2 regions of the Cobetia sp. MMG027 genome follow, and region 2 is predicted to be linked to the other one. Evidence: predicted binding sites of a transcription regulator. Region 2 holds the regulator's gene; the other holds the start of a gene.
What was found. The regulator FNR, encoded in region 2, switches genes on or off when oxygen is low (the NO sensors DNR and NnrR bind a similar motif). The targets are predictions, from matches to a motif close to TTGATNTANATCAA.
Positions count from the first base shown of each region.

Region 1: the regulator FNR is predicted to act here: its motif matches at 4,866-4,879, upstream of clpB (ATP-dependent chaperone ClpB).

Region 1 covers NZ_JAQJIO010000013.1:6,472-14,185, reverse strand. Annotated here, with positions in the region: gene PJK54_RS16185 (PP0621 family protein) at 1-58, opposite strand, end outside; gene PJK54_RS16180 (NAD+ synthase) at 239-1,873, shown strand; gene PJK54_RS16175 (outer membrane protein assembly factor BamD) at 2,026-2,817, opposite strand; gene rluD (23S rRNA pseudouridine(1911/1915/1917) synthase RluD) at 2,924-3,877, shown strand; gene pgeF (peptidoglycan editing factor PgeF) at 3,917-4,696, shown strand; gene clpB (ATP-dependent chaperone ClpB) at 5,024-7,660, shown strand.
Region 2 covers NZ_JAQJIO010000003.1:86,948-94,661, reverse strand. Annotated here, with positions in the region: gene PJK54_RS04510 (AraC family transcriptional regulator) at 1-185, shown strand, start outside; tRNA gene PJK54_RS04505 (tRNA-Asp) at 337-413, opposite strand; tRNA gene PJK54_RS04500 (tRNA-Val) at 418-494, opposite strand; tRNA gene PJK54_RS04495 (tRNA-Asp) at 545-621, opposite strand; tRNA gene PJK54_RS04490 (tRNA-Asp) at 662-738, opposite strand; tRNA gene PJK54_RS04485 (tRNA-Val) at 816-891, opposite strand; gene PJK54_RS04480 (alpha/beta family hydrolase) at 1,106-1,936, opposite strand; gene PJK54_RS04475 (cbb3-type cytochrome c oxidase subunit I) at 2,087-3,526, shown strand; gene PJK54_RS04470 (cbb3-type cytochrome c oxidase subunit II) at 3,523-4,182, shown strand; gene PJK54_RS04465 (hypothetical protein) at 4,179-4,457, shown strand; gene fnr (fumarate/nitrate reduction transcriptional regulator Fnr) at 4,814-5,563, shown strand; gene PJK54_RS04455 (fatty acid cis/trans isomerase) at 5,661-7,714, opposite strand, start outside.

The DNA of each region.
Region 1 (7,714 bases), on a different contig from region 2:
GCAGGCCTGCCCAGAACAGGACGACGAATACCAGCAGACGGATGATCAACAGGCTCATTCCTATATGACTCCCAGATGAGGCGGCGCGCGTGGCTTTTTGCCAGCGGCGCGACCTTGCGGGACAATGGCGGCCATCATGAGACTGATGAGCCGGTGCACGGCTCAGCAGTCTGAGCCAGATGTCTGGCCACAGTGTACTGGCCCCTTATCGAACCGCCAATCGAGAGATCCTTACCGCATGCAAGATCTGACTCTGGTGATGGCCCAGCTCGACCCGCTGGTCGGTGATATTCCCGGCAATACCGAGCGTGCCATCGAAGCCGTCCGTGAAGCGAGTCTCGAGCACAAGGCCGACGTCGTCGTGCTGCCCGAGCTGTGTCTGACCGGCTACCCGCCGGAAGACCTGTTGCTGCGCGAATCCATGGAGGCACGACTCGACGAGGCGCGCGCGCGGATGGCCAGCAAGGTCGCGCGCGGCGTGATGGTCATCGTCGGCTACCCCGGCATGCGTGACGGCAAGCGCTACAACCTGGCCGGCGTGCTCAAGGATGGCGAGTGGATCGCCGAGTATGCCAAGCAGGCCTTGCCCAATTATCAGGTCTTCGATGAGCAGCGTTACTTCACGCCGGGCTCCGAGGCCTGCGTGGTGGAATGCCGCGGCGCCCGTCTGGGTATCGTCATCTGTGAAGACCTGTGGGATGGCGCGCCCGTTCGTCAGGCGCGGGATGCCGGCGCGGACATTCTCGTCAGCCTCAATGCCTCGCCCTATCATCTGGAGAAGCCGGCCGAGCGCAATCATCTGTTCGCTCAGCGGGCGGCCGAAGTGAAGTGTCCGCTGGTCTACGTCAATCAGATCGGTGGCCAGGACGAGCTGGTCTTCGATGGTGGCTCCGCCGCCATCGATGCCGAGGGCAATACCTGCGTGCAGGCACCCTGGTGGGATGTCGGCCTGATGCCGGTGCAGTTCCTCAAGGAGGAAGGCGGTAGCTGGGCGCCGCAGAGCGGCGAGATCGCCGAGCTGCTGTCACCGGAAGAGTCGCTCTACTGTGCACTGGTCACCGGCCTGCGTGACTACGTCAACAAGAGCGGCTTCAAGGGCGTGGTGCTGGGTCTCTCTGGTGGCATCGACTCCGGCCTGTCGCTGGCGATTGCCGTCGATGCGCTGGGCGCGGACCGCGTGCATGCGGTGATGATGCCGTACCACTACACCGCGGACATCTCCAGGGAAGACGCTGCCGAGCAGGCGACACTGCTGGGCGTGAATTACGAGGTGATGCCCATCGCGCCGATGGTCGAGGCCTTCACCGAGACACTGGCGGAGAGCTTTGCCGGCAGTGAGCGCGACACCACCGAGGAGAACCTGCAGTCACGCTGTCGTGGCGTGCTGCTGATGGCCATCTCCAACAAGAAGGGCCTGATGGTGCTGACCACTGGCAACAAGAGCGAGATGGCGGTGGGTTACGCAACCCTCTATGGCGACATGGTCGGTGGCTACAATGCGCTCAAGGACGTCTACAAGACCTGGGTATTCCGTCTCGCCAACTGGCGCAACACCATGGGCCCGGCGATTCCGGAGCGTGTCATCACGCGTCCGCCGTCCGCGGAGCTCGCCGAAGACCAGCTCGACAGCGACTCGCTGCCGGACTACGACACCCTGGATGCGATTCTCACCCATTACATCGAGGGTGACATGAGTGCCGAGGCGATCATCCGTGCCGGTTTCGAGGAAGAGGATGTCTATCGTGTGGTGCGTCTCGTCGACCGCTGTGAGTACAAGCGCCGTCAGGCACCGGTTGGCGTGCGTGTCACGCCGCGTGGCTTCGGGCGTGACCGTCGCTACCCGATCGTCAATGGCTGGGCGGCCGGCGACTGAGGCAACTCATGTCCGGTGTCAGGGATTGCGGATTCTTTGCGCAAGCCGCTGAAAGCGCCTGAGTCCGACGATTCTGGCCATGCTGACAGCACGAAAAAAGCCCGTGATCGGTGATCACGGGCTTTTCGATGGTGAGGCGGGAAGCCTGATCGTCAGACGGTCAGGTCATCCGCCTTCACGTAGCGCGGCTCGAAGGTACGGCCATCCAGACGCTTGTTGTCCGGATCATTCTGGATCAGCACCTTGAGCGTCTCGCTGGCGCGGTCGCGCAGACCGAGGCCCAGATAGCCTTCGACCATCACGGCCAGCGCATCGCGGGTGGCAGGAGTGTTAGGGTAGTGCTCGATCACCCACTCACCACGCTTCACGGCGGCCAGATAGGCCTGCTTGCGCAGGTAGAAATCGGCAGTCTGCAGCTCGCCACGCGCGAGTACGTTGCGCAGATAGATGATGCGCTGACGCGAATCTGCCGCGTAGGTGCTGTTGGGGAAGCGGCGCACCAGCTCGCCGAAGTCGACGTAGGCGTCCCGCGTCGCACCGAGATCCCGCTTGGAGATGTCGATCAGGTCCAGCGATTCCAGGCTGAAGCGCCCTGCACTATAGGCTGCCAGTCCACGCATGTAGTAGGCATAATCGACCTGCGGGTGGTCCGGGTGCAGCCGAATGAAGCGGCTGGCCGCCGCGCGTGCGGCTTCCCAGTTGTCCACCTGGTAGTAGGCGTAGATCAGCTCCAGCTGCGACTGTTCGGCATAGCTGCCGAACGGGAAGCGAGTATCCAGTGCTTCAAGTTGCTGCACGGCGGAGTTGAAGCGGCTGGTATCCAGGGAAACCTGAGCCTGACGGTACAGCTCCTGCTCCTGAAGATCCGGTGCCGGCTCGTTGGACGCACAGCCGACCAGCAAGGTGCTGGCCAGGGCGAAGGCAGTCAAGGGAAGGGCGCGCATCGGTTTCCTCATCTCGGGCAATCCATGGCGGGCATGCTAGAATCCGCCGATCCGCACTCACTATAAAGCAAAGGCCCTTTCCTGCGAAACGGCCTCAGAGAGCAATATGGCAGACACCATCAACCGCGAAGAGCGGATCCCGGAGGCGATGATTGGCATGCGCCTTGATCAGGCCTGCGCCGAGATCTTCTCCGACTATTCCCGCGAGCGCCTCAAGCACTGGATCAAGACCGGTGCCTTGACCCTCGACGGTGCCGCTGTCAAACCCCGCGAGAAGGTCTATGGCGGTGAACGTCTGGCCCTGACCGCCGAGCTTGAAGAAGAAGTCAGTCATGGCCCCGAGGACATCGAGCTCGAGATCGTCTTCGAGGATGACGACGTGCTGGTCATCAACAAGGAGCACGGCATGGTCGTGCACCCGGGGGCCGGCAATCCGGATGGCACGCTGCTCAACGCCATCCTGCACCATTGTCCGGGTAATGCCATGCTGCCGCGTGCCGGGATCGTGCATCGTCTCGACAAGGACACCAGTGGCCTGATGGTGGTCGCCAAGTCGCTGACTGCCCAGGCGGACCTGGTCGAGCAGCTGCAGGCGCGTACCGTGTCTCGCGAGTACGATGCCGTCGTGACCGGTGTGCTGACGGCGGGCGGTACCGTGGATGCGCCCATCGGGCGTCACCCCAAGGATCGCAAGCGTCAGGCCGTGACCCATAGCGGCAAGATGGCGATCACGCATTTTCGCGTGGTGGAGCGCTTCCGGGGTCATACCCATATCCGCTGCAAGCTGGAAACCGGGCGTACCCACCAGATCCGTGTGCACATGGCGCACCAGCGCTATCCGCTGATCGGGGACCCGGTCTACGGAGGCCGTCTGAAGCTTCCGCCGGGGGCCAGTGACCCGCTCAAGGAGCTGCTGCGTCAGTTCCCGCGTCAGGCGCTGCATGCCCGTCGCCTCGCCTTCATCCACCCGATCACGGGCAAGGAAGTCGAATTCCGCGCCGAGATGCCGGGTGACATGCTGGTCTTGATCGACTATCTCAAGGAAGACATCGCCCGCTGAGGGGCTCGGTTCGCGTATCCCATCGCGCCAGGAGAGGTTATGCACGACGACAGTCTACGCCCGACCCTGATTCTGCCGGACTGGCCAGCACCCAGTCCGGTGCAGGCCTTCGTGACCACGCGTGAGAGTGGCCCGAGTCAGGGGCCATACGCTGGCTTCAATCCGGCGCGGCATGTCGGGGATGATCCGGCGATGGTCGCGCGGGTGCGTGACCTGCTCGCGGCGGAGGTCGATGATGGTCGTCCGCTGGCGTGGCTGGATCAGGTGCATGGGACTCAGGTGGTGGATGCCTTTGACGTCTGTCACACCGATGAGCGCCATGAGCCGGTGCCACCGCGTGCTGACGCCTGCATCAGTACCGGTACGGGGCAGGCCTGCGTGGTGATGACGGCGGACTGCCTGCCGGTGCTGTTCTGTGATCGACAGGGGACGCGGGTCGGGGTGGCGCATGCGGGCTGGCGTGGTCTGGTGGAAGGTGTGCTGGAAGCCACTGTCGCCCGCCTGGGAGATGACCCGGGCGAGCTGATGGCCTGGCTGGGCCCGGCGATCTCCAATGCCCAGTTCGAGGTCGGCCCCGAGGTGCGTGACGCCTTCATCGCGGATCTCCCCGAGGCCGACGACGCCTTCGAATCCAGCCCCTATCGGCTGGGCCACTACATGGGCGACCTCTACAAGCTGGCTCGCCTGCGGCTGGAGCGTGCCGGTGTCGGCCATGTCAGTGGCGGTCACTTCTGTACCGCCTCGGAATCGCGCTTCTACTCCCATCGCCGTGATGATGGCGTGACGGGGCGAATGGCCACGGTGATCTGGTTACGCTGATAGAATGAAGTGGAGACCTTGCCGCCGCGATGCACCGACGCTCGGCAAGCCGAAAGACGAAAGCGCCCCGTTGACCTGATCACTCAGGTTGGCGGGGCGCTTTTCCGTGTCGAGCGGAAGCCCCTGGCGACATCTTCAGGCGCTGAGGGCCAACCTGCTGCAGGGGAACCTGATCTGGATCATGCTTCGCGGACAACATGCTGCGTTGCCGCAAATCACGCCTTGAAAGCGACCCCCCAGCCCCCCATCTCTAGGGTTAGATACGAAATGTTACAGGCGAAGCTCCTGAGAAGAGGAGTACCGCCATGACTCTCAGGAGAAGGCACCATGCGCATCGACAAACTCACCAGCAAGCTGCAGAACGCGCTTGCGGATGCCCAGTCGCTCGCCGTCGGGCGAGGCCACAATGAAATCCATCCCCAGCACCTGCTGCTGGCCCTGCTGGAGGACCGCGATGGCGGTCTCAAGGCGTTGGTCAACAAGGCGGGCGGTGATGCTACCAGCTTGATGAGCGGGCTCAAGCGTCAACTGGATGACCTGCCCACCGTGTCCCAGTTCGACGGAAATGTCGCGCCTTCCCAGGCGCTCGGCAAGCTTCTGAATCTGGCCGACCGCGAAGCCCAGAAACGCGGTGATCAATACATCGCTTCCGAGCTCGCGCTGCTGGCCGCGCTGGAGCTGGGCGGTGATCTCGGCAAGTTGTTCACCTCCTCGGGCATCAAGAAGCCCGCCCTGACCTCCGCCATCGATGCACTGCGCGGTGGCGAGGCGGTGGGAGATGCCGACGCCGAGAACAATCGAGAGGCACTCAACAAGTACACGATGGACCTCACCCAGCGTGCGCGCGACGGCAAGCTCGACCCGGTGATCGGGCGTGACGAGGAGATTCGCCGCACGATTCAGGTCCTTCAGCGTCGCACCAAGAACAACCCGGTGTTGATCGGTGAGCCCGGTGTCGGCAAGACCGCCATCGTCGAGGGGCTGGCCAGCCGTATCGTCAATGGCGAGGTGCCGGAAGGCCTCAAGAACAAGCGTGTGCTGTCTCTCGACATGGGCTCGCTGCTGGCGGGGGCCAAGTTCCGCGGTGAGTTCGAGGAGCGCCTCAAGTCCGTCCTCAAGGAGCTGTCGCAGGAAGAAGGCCAGGTCATCCTGTTCATCGATGAGCTGCACACCATGGTCGGCGCGGGCAAGGCCGAGGGCGCGATGGATGCCGGCAACATGCTCAAGCCGGCGCTGGCGCGTGGCGAGCTGCACTGTGTCGGTGCCACCACGCTTGACGAGTATCGCCAGTACATCGAGAAGGATGCCGCGCTGGAGCGTCGTTTCCAGAAGGTGCAGGTGGATCAGCCCAGCGAGGAGGACACCATCGCCATCCTGCGTGGCTTGAAGGAACGCTACGAGGTGCACCATGGGGTGGATATCACTGACAGTGCGATCATTGCGGCCGCGCGCCTCTCATCGCGCTACATCACGGACCGTCAGCTGCCGGACAAGGCGATCGACCTGATCGATGAAGCCGCGTCACGCATCCGCATGGAGCTGGACTCCAAGCCGGAGGAGATGGACCGTCTCGACCGCCGTCTGATCCAGCTCAAGATGGAGCGTGAAGCCCTCAAGAAGGAGACTGATGAAGCGGCACTCAAGCGTCTCGGCGCGCTTGAGGACCAGATCGCGGAGCTGGAACGCGAATATGCCGATCTCGATGAGGTCTGGAAGGCCGAGAAGGCCAGTATCCAGGGGGCAGCGCAGTTCAAGGCCGAACTGGAACAGGCGCGCATCGATCTGGAACAGGCGCGGCGTGCCGGCGACCTCAGCCGCATGTCGGAACTGCAGTACGGCGTGATTCCGGGGCTCGAGAAGCAGATCAGCGAAGCCGGCGAAGGCGAGGCGGATACCTCCGCCCACGTGCTGCTGCGCTCCAATGTCACCGAGGAGGAGATTGCCGAGGTCGTCTCGCGCTGGACCGGCATTCCGGTCTCCAAGATGCTCGAAGGCGAGCGCGACAAGCTGCTGCGCATGGAAGAGGCGCTGCACGAGAAGGTGATCGGTCAGGACGAGGCGGTGATCGCGGTGGCCAATGCGGTGCGTCGCTCACGCGCCGGGCTATCGGACCCGAATCGCCCCAACGGCTCCTTCCTGTTCCTCGGCCCGACCGGGGTCGGCAAGACGGAGCTCTGCAAGTCGCTGGCCAGCTTCCTGTTCGATACCGAAGAGGCGATGGTGCGCATCGACATGTCCGAGTTCATGGAGAAGCACTCGGTGGCTCGCCTGATCGGCGCGCCTCCCGGATATGTCGGCTATGAAGAGGGTGGCTATCTGACAGAGGCGGTACGTCGCAAGCCGTACTCCGTGCTGCTGCTCGATGAGGTCGAGAAGGCGCATCCGGATGTCTTCAACATCCTGCTGCAGGTATTGGAAGATGGCCGCCTGACCGATGGGCAGGGGCGTACCGTCGACTTCCGCAATACCGTGATCGTGATGACCTCGAATCTGGGGTCCGAGATGATCCAGCGCATGAGCGGTCTCAATGGCGAGCTGGCGGACGAGGAAGACACGCAAGAGAGTGTCGATCGCAAGGCGGCCTTCCAGTACGACGACATGAAGACGGCGGTCATGGAAGTCGTCGGCAATCACTTCCGGCCGGAGCTGATCAACCGCATCGATGAAGTGGTGGTCTTCCACGCGTTGGGGCAGGCGCAGATCGCCTCCATCGCCGGCATTCAGCTCGAGCGGCTCAAGGCGCGGCTGGCCGAACGTGATCTCGGCTTCGAGATCACCGATGCCGCGATGGCGCTGCTGGCCAAGGCAGGCTTCGATCCGGTCTACGGTGCGCGTCCGCTCAAGCGCGCCATCCAGAGCCGTATCGAGAACCCGCTGGCCCAGGCGCTGCTGGGCGGTGAATTCGTGCCCGGTGACGTGATCCAGGTCGGCGAAGAGGGCGGAGAGCTGACCTTCACGCGCTGAATCGCGCGCCCGTGAGTGACGCCCCACCGTGACGGAAGTCTGTCTTCCGCTTGC
Region 2 (7,714 bases):
GCCGCGCGCTGGCCGAGCGTTATCTGCGCGACACCCATCTGAGCCTGAAGGAAATCAGCTGGGTACTGGGATTTGCCGGTCCGGAAAGCTTCCAGCACGCCTGCAAGCGCTGGCACGCCAAACCACCGGGCGCATGGCGCAGACAGCACCGCGCATCCAGCCGAACGGGTAGCTCACGGACCTGAAACACGAAGAAACGTCGAACGGGGGATGATGGGACGATGGGACGTCCAGAAGGAAGGCAACAACGAGGAAGGCAACAACGCGCATCTTGCTGGCCAGAAACGCGAAAACCCGAGCACGAGGGCTCGGGTTTCACGAATTCTGTAGATCGAGTGGCGGACTGGACGGGACTCGAACCCGCGACCTCCGGCGTGACAGGCCGGCATTCTAACCAACTGAACTACCAGTCCACATTGGTGGGTGATACTGGATTCGAACCAGTGACCCCAAGCATGTGAAGCTTGTGCTCTAACCAACTGAGCTAATCACCCAACACAGACGATCCTTGCTGCAAGCAGCGGTGACATCGCGTCATTCTGAATGGCGGACTGGACGGGACTCGAACCCGCGACCTCCGGCGTGACAGGCCGGCATTCTAACCAACTGAACTACCAGTCCATTCAGAACAACTCAACATCGGGCGCATGACAAACGGTAGTGGCGGACTGGACGGGACTCGAACCCGCGACCTCCGGCGTGACAGGCCGGCATTCTAACCAACTGAACTACCAGTCCACTGCAACGTTTGCTTCTGCTGACGAACCAGGCCATTTAATCAAGTAACGCTTTGATAAGCAATAACTTTTTTCAAATGGTGGGTGGTACTGGGTTCGAACCAGTGACCCCCAGCTTGTAAGGCTGGTGCTCTACCAACTGAGCTAACCACCCCTGTCTCGTTGGCGCTGCATTCTACGGAATCCGCCCCATGAGTCAATACTTTTTTTACAGGTAGTTTCAGAATGCTCCTCGACAGGGTCTTGATAAGACTGGATTTTCCCAGCACCACTCACCTGTAGCCCAGCAACCATCAGCATTGTGTCAACATTCTGACATCAGGATGCCACGAGGGAGAAAATTCGTGTCGCTCATGGATTGACACCCATCAGCGCAATGCAGGGTGTGCAAGGATCGCTGCCACCGCTGAGCGAATCAGTCCCTCACGCGTCTTGCCGCTCGCCTTGCGAGGCTTGAAATCATGCTCGCCATCCTCCAGCCATTGCAGGCTGATGGTGCATGGCAATCCGTAACCTTCGACTTCCTCGCGATGACCAAAGGGATCTCGCGTGCCCTGGCAGATCACGCCCGGGGCATCAATGGCCGCCAGATGCTCGGTTCGCAGCGTGTCCGGCTTGCCGGTCGGGTGAAAGGGATAGCCCAGCGCATACCAGCCCAGGGGCGACATTCGACGTGGGCCTGATGAGGGGGCTGGCATGCCTCGCCCCTCCAGCTCCTGCATCACATGCGAGGCCACGCGACTCCCCATGGACTTGCCACCAAGCAATACCGGGCATGTCGCCAGAGACGCCCTGGCGGCAAGACTGGCGGCCAGCGCCTCATGCCAGCGCGTCATTTCCTCGATCAGCCCGGGCAGCCGCGGCGGCGGACGACGGCGTGCCTCGCAGCGCATCTTGACGAGGTAGGCGAAGTCGAATCCCAGCCATGCCGCCCCCTGGTGTGCACAGGCCTTGCCGAACCGCTGATGGAAATCGGTCTCGCGTCCGGCGCCCGCCCCATGGGCATGCAGCAGAATCACCTGCCGAGGGCTGCCATGAATCTCCAGCGGACCGAACGAGGCCACCCAGCCTCGCCAGGGACCGCGCGCCGCCAACGCCTCCTCTGACAGCTCCAGACGCTTTTCCAGCTCATCGGCGATGGCGTCAAAGGAAGCGACCTTGAAACCTTCCTCGGCGTAGGGGGTGGGAACGGCCGCCACATTGGACGCATCCCGATCTTCGTCCGATGATGAAGTGACAAGAGACACTCAGTGTCCTCCCTGGTAGCTGAAATGAATGCTGAATCGTCTCGTGAGTCGTGCTCTCTTCAGGAGAGCACATCGCTGTTCACTGCATGATGAGGTCATGACATGGGCACAGCACCTGATGGAGCAGGCGCCTCTCACGAGGTGATTCGCCAATTTGGCACGACGGCCATTCTTTCAGGCGCCGTCAGTCTATTGCTGGCGGCATGGCTGACCGCCGTGCAGTTGTGGCCAACCCTGGCCCCGCCCATCGCCTGGCTAAGCCATGGCCGTCTCGCCATTGTGCAACAGCATCTGCTGCTCTTCGGCCTCGGCGGCTCGGCATTGATTGCCAGCCTGTATTCACTGGTCAATCATGACACGCAAGCCCGGCCGGGCCAGCGGCGTCTCCAGCGGTTCACGCTGCAGGCCTGGCAGACGATTCTCGTGCTTGGCAGCATATCGATTGCCGCGGGCTTCGCGTCGGGGCATGGCCAATCCGAATATCCCTGGCCACTCAACCTGTTGATGCTGGCAGTGTGGATCGCGGTCGCGTGGCTCTTCCATGTCAACTGGAAGGCAGGACCGACAGTGCGCCTGCCCGTGGCTGGCTGGTGCTTCATTGGCTGTCTGGTGATGATACTGATGCAGCATACCCTGCTGTCACTGGCGGTGCCCCTGGGCCCGCTGACATCGTTACCCATGTTCTCAGGCAGTCTGGACGCGCTGCTGCAGAGCTGGCAGAAGGGAATGCTGCCCGGCGGCATGCTGGCACTGGGCTTCATTGCCATGGCGTATCAGGCACTCTCGGGACTGACCCGCCAGCCCCTTCACTCTCACCGTCTGGCCATCATCAGCTTCTGGCTGCTGGTATTGCTGCTGCCCTGGAGCGGCGCGGCGCTGCTGCATGCCAGCGCCCTGCCCCAGTGGAGCCAGGCGCTGGGAATGGCGATGGGGCTCCTGCTGCTGGCGCCGGGACTGGCCATTCCTCTCAACGGCCTGCTGACCCTCAAGGCGGACTGGCCCTCCCTGCGCCATCATCCTCAGACCTGCCTGCTCGGCGCGGCCCTGCTCTTTCTGGCCATCAGCGTGATGGAGCATGTGGCACTGTCCATCGCCCCGCTCAACGACATGACCTTCAGCGCCGCCGGCAGCCTCTCGCCGGCCGGCACACTGGGCGTCATCGGTCTGGTCTGCGTGCTCATGCTCTACCGTCTGCGGCTGCCTGAAGCACCCTCGGCGCTGATCATGACCCACGCCTGGCTGGCCATCGCCGGCACGTTGCTCTGCATCGCTGCCAGCTGGACCACCACCCTGCTGCAAGGCAGCCTGTGGCATGCCGTAGACGCAGAGGGACAACCGCTGCACTCCCTCGCCGACGTCCTGGCGGTGGCTCGCCCGCCGATGCTGATGACGCTGGTGGGGCTGAGTTGCTGGGCACTCGGCCTGCTGCTGATGGCAGCGTATCTCCTGCGCGCCTCCCGCCGTCCCATCACGCGCCCCTCTACCCAGCGCGCTCATCACCACATCGGGGATTCACACGCTCGGGGGAGGACACCGGCATGAGACACGTACTGCTCGAACGGCATCCGGGCCTGATGGCCGCGCTCTGCGTGATGGCGGCAAGTGTCGGCGCGCTGGCCCAGTTGCTGCCTCTGGGGTTTCAGGAGGCAAGGCAAGAAGTGACACCGCTGGATGCGCTGGCGCTGGAGGGCCAGCGCCTTTACCTGCGGGAAGGCTGCCAGCAATGCCATACCCGAATGGTGCGGGATCTGCCGGGAGACCAGGCACGCCATGCAAGCCGGGACGCCGCCTCCCGCCACCTCATGGAGCGACCGGCCCTGTGGGGCAACGCTCGTCATGGCCCTGACCTGAGCCGCCTCCCGGCGGAACATGATGAGGCCTGGCAACGCCTGCACCTGTACTCGCCGCGCCACAAGGTGGCGGATTCCAGCATGCCGGCCTACCCCTGGCTGTTCGAGCACGCCCTGAGCGGCGAGGGTGTCGCCGAGCGCATGCAGGCCCTGCAGACGCTTGGCGTACCCTACCGAGACGACGAGATCCTCGCGGCGCCCGCCCGGGTACGCGGCAAGGCCGAGGCGACCGCTCTGCTGGCCTATCTTCAACAGACGGATCCCCCTCGGCACTCATCCGCGACAGCACCCGACCCGACAGGGGAGACACTCGTCACACTGACACTGACGACAGGAGCTGCACCATGAACCTGCTGGCAAACGTCGATCTGCCACTGTTCTGGCAGGCATGGATCAGCATGCTCACGCTGGGCAGCCTGGCCTTCTGCACGCTGTTGCTTGTCGGGCTTCGCTCTCGCAGCACCTCACCCGATGATGACCTGCAGGGAGATGGGCCAGGCGACGAACACCGCATTGACGGCACCCCTCAGCCGGACAGGCCGCTGCCGCTGGTCTGGAGTCTGCTGTTTCTGCTCACGCTGCTGGTCAGCATGGGGCAGATCGTCATGTCCTTGAGTGGATGATGTCACCTGGCTCTCCCGAGTCGGATGAGGCAGGGCGTCGCAACCTGCCCCTTCGGGAGGTTCTGCGTCTAGAGTCATGCAGGACATCACGACACAATCAGAATTATCTAATATAATGCGCGCGATTCACGGAGCACTTCACATCCCGCCCCACAGGACGGGAACCCGTTCTGGGAAGTGCGCCTGACAGGTATCATTGACGGACAGCACCGACAGGCAGCAGCGACTCAGTCCATGAGGATGCTGCCTCTCCGTACAGGACCATGGAATCGCCCTGTACCAGGTGTCGCACCCGGACACCCCCACCCGAAACCCGCCCCCCACGAGTTTCGGCGTAATGCCCCAGGAGAGTCACCATGACGGCCCAGACAACGGCATCCCATCGATTGCGTGCGCATGAAGCACGCTGTCAGACCTGCTCGCTCAGCTCACTGTGTCTGCCGCTGGCACTGAACATGGAAGCCATCGACCAGTTCGACTCCATCATTCGGCGCCGCGCGCCGCTCAGAAAGGGCGAGGTTCTCTTCACCCAGGGCGAGCCCTTCGACTGCGTCTTCACGGTGCGCTCGGGCAGCCTGAAACAGATCAACACCGAGAACAGTGGCACGGAGCAGCTCACCGGTTTCTTCCTGCCCAGCGAGCTGGCTGGACTGGATGCCATCGACAGCAATGCCTACCCCGGCAGCGCCGTGGCACTCGAGACCACGACCGTGTGCGAGATTCCCTTCGATCGCCTCGATGCGCTTTCCGCCCAACTGCCGGAACTGCGCACCCAGCTGTTCAAGAGCCTGAGCAAGGAGCTGCATGAGGATCGTCGGATGATGATGCTGCTGTCGCGCAAGACGGCAGATGAGCGCCTGGCCAGCTTCCTGGTCAACCTCTCTCAGCGCTTCCGTCGCCGCGGCTATTCGCCATACAGTTTCCGTCTTTCCATGTCCCGCGCCGACATCGGCAATTACCTGGGACTGGCCGTGGAAACCATCAGCCGTATCCTGACGCGTTTCCAGGCTCAGGGGCTGGTGGATATCCAGGCCCGCGAGGTCCATATCCTGCACCTGGATGGCCTGATCGAGCTGGCAGAAGGAGAGTGTCAGGGCGGTCGCTGACCCCCGTGTTGCCATCTCTCTCACCACGAAGGCCCGCCACATCCTCATGTGGCGGGCCTTCGTGTTTTCCAGACAGCGCCAGGCGGCTCGGAGACGCTCAGCGATTCTGCAGACGATTGTAATCCAGCAACCCGGCCTCGACGGGACGATCCGCATAATTGGCACGCAGCACGCTGTCCGAGAACTGCCAGAAGCGTGGATCGGTGCGCCGCACTCCGATATCGGCCATCAGCTGTCGATAGTCCGCCTCATCCTTGAGCACGGCGACCCGCCGTGCCAATCCCTGCAGCGACTCGGGTGTCAGATGCCAGAAGGCATTCGGATAATCCCCGGCCACGCCGCGCAGCACATCCAGCGTATCGCGCTCAGGACGCCGATTGGCTTCCTCGTCGAACAGACTGGTGATGTTGGCATGAGCCGAGTTGCGCAGCACGCTGAACAACTGTGGGTGCTCGCTTCCCTTCCGTTCCAGCGCAATGATGGTGACTTCCGGCAGCAGGCTGGCCGCCAGACCACTCACCTCGCTCAAGGCCTTCAATTCGCGGCGCACGGCATCATCCTCCAGCGTCTCCAGGCTACGCTCGTGGACAAGTTCCGGCGCCAGGCGCTCGCGCAGGCGGCGCATCAACCCAATGCGCGCCTTCTCCGGTGAGGAAAGCTCTCCCGGTGTCCAGACGATATCGCTCGGGGCATCAAACTGGGGCGGCTTCTTGAACAGCAGCTTTTCCAGCCCAGAATCCACATCCTGATACCAGCTGTCATGCACTGCCTGACGCTCGCCGGCAGGCAGAAGCGCCAGCAGGTTGTTCTCGCCTTCCATGCGCAGGAAGTCCATGTACAGGCGCGTGGTCAGCTGGTGGCCGAGGTTGCCATAGACATCGAAGCCGGCCACCAGCAGGTAATGGATGCGCTCAAGCATCGGGTAATCGATCACCCAGGCCGTCTTGGGCACATTGCCGACCAGCCCTTTCATCACGGCGGCATTGTCGAAGTGACGATAGACCGTCAGGGCGGCATTGGGGTTGTGATCGCCACCCTCGCCACCTTGCCAGCCGCTGCCGTCCCACAACAGCTGCATGTCCAGACGCAGATTGCCGTCCTCGTAGGCCTGCATCATCAGCTTTTGCTTGGCCTGCAGATAGGCCTGCTGCTTGCGCTCGAACTTGATCCACGAGGAGATGGGCAATGCATTGCTGCTCTGCTCGGCAGGCAGGCTGAGATTCTCGCCCTCCCGTGCCAGGGTGCGCTCGACCTGCGGCAGGCTGAACAGTGATGGATCGGTGAAACTGACCCAGAAGTGGTCATTGATGACGTCCACGGCCACCTGGCCACGACAGACCGGCCCCTTGATGAAGCCCATGATGGTGTTCTGCGATTCATCCAGCATGAAGCGGTAACGTGACTCGGCAGGGATCGCCTCGAACGTCAGGAAGGGGTTGGACGCCGTCTTGAGGTCATAGCCAGGCAGGTCATCCACCGTATAGTCCGGCGCGAGGAACAGCGACTGCCAGCGCTCCAGGCGCGCGTCACTCAGCGAATAGGGCAGATGATTCTTGGCCAGGATCGTCGAGCGCTCCTGCCATAGACGGTAATAGACGCGAGGACGCCCGGCCTCGTCATGCGGCATGACGTCACGACCATCTCCGGGATAGGCGGCGTAGGGAGCGTCATAGGGGCGGCGCGAGGAGATACGCTGGATGGGCTCGCCGGGCGGCGTACTGGAGCGCACCAGCGAGAAGAAGATCGGCCGGCCATTGGCCCCCTTCGCTTCCGGGAAATACAGGTGGGTCAGAAAGAGATGCTCGTAGATGTAGCGACTCATCAGCCGCTGCTTGAGGCTGTCACCATTGAGGAAGGCTTCCACCTGCTGAATCCGTGGCACCAGGGCCTCAGACACCGGGCGCACCTTGGTCATCGGGGAGCCCTGCGCCAACCAGTTGACCAGCGTACGGTGCTCCTCATCACTGATCTGCGGCAGCGCATACGGCATGCCCCAGTCCGGGTGATCTTCCGCGAAGGCATCATAGCGCTCGATGGGCGCGCACACCTGACTGCGATTGAGCGACAGATCGAAGCGGTCTTCCGGCAGCAGGCCTTCCTCCGTCACCGGCAGGGGTTGCTTGCGCTTCTGGCTCAGCGAGCGGAACAGCA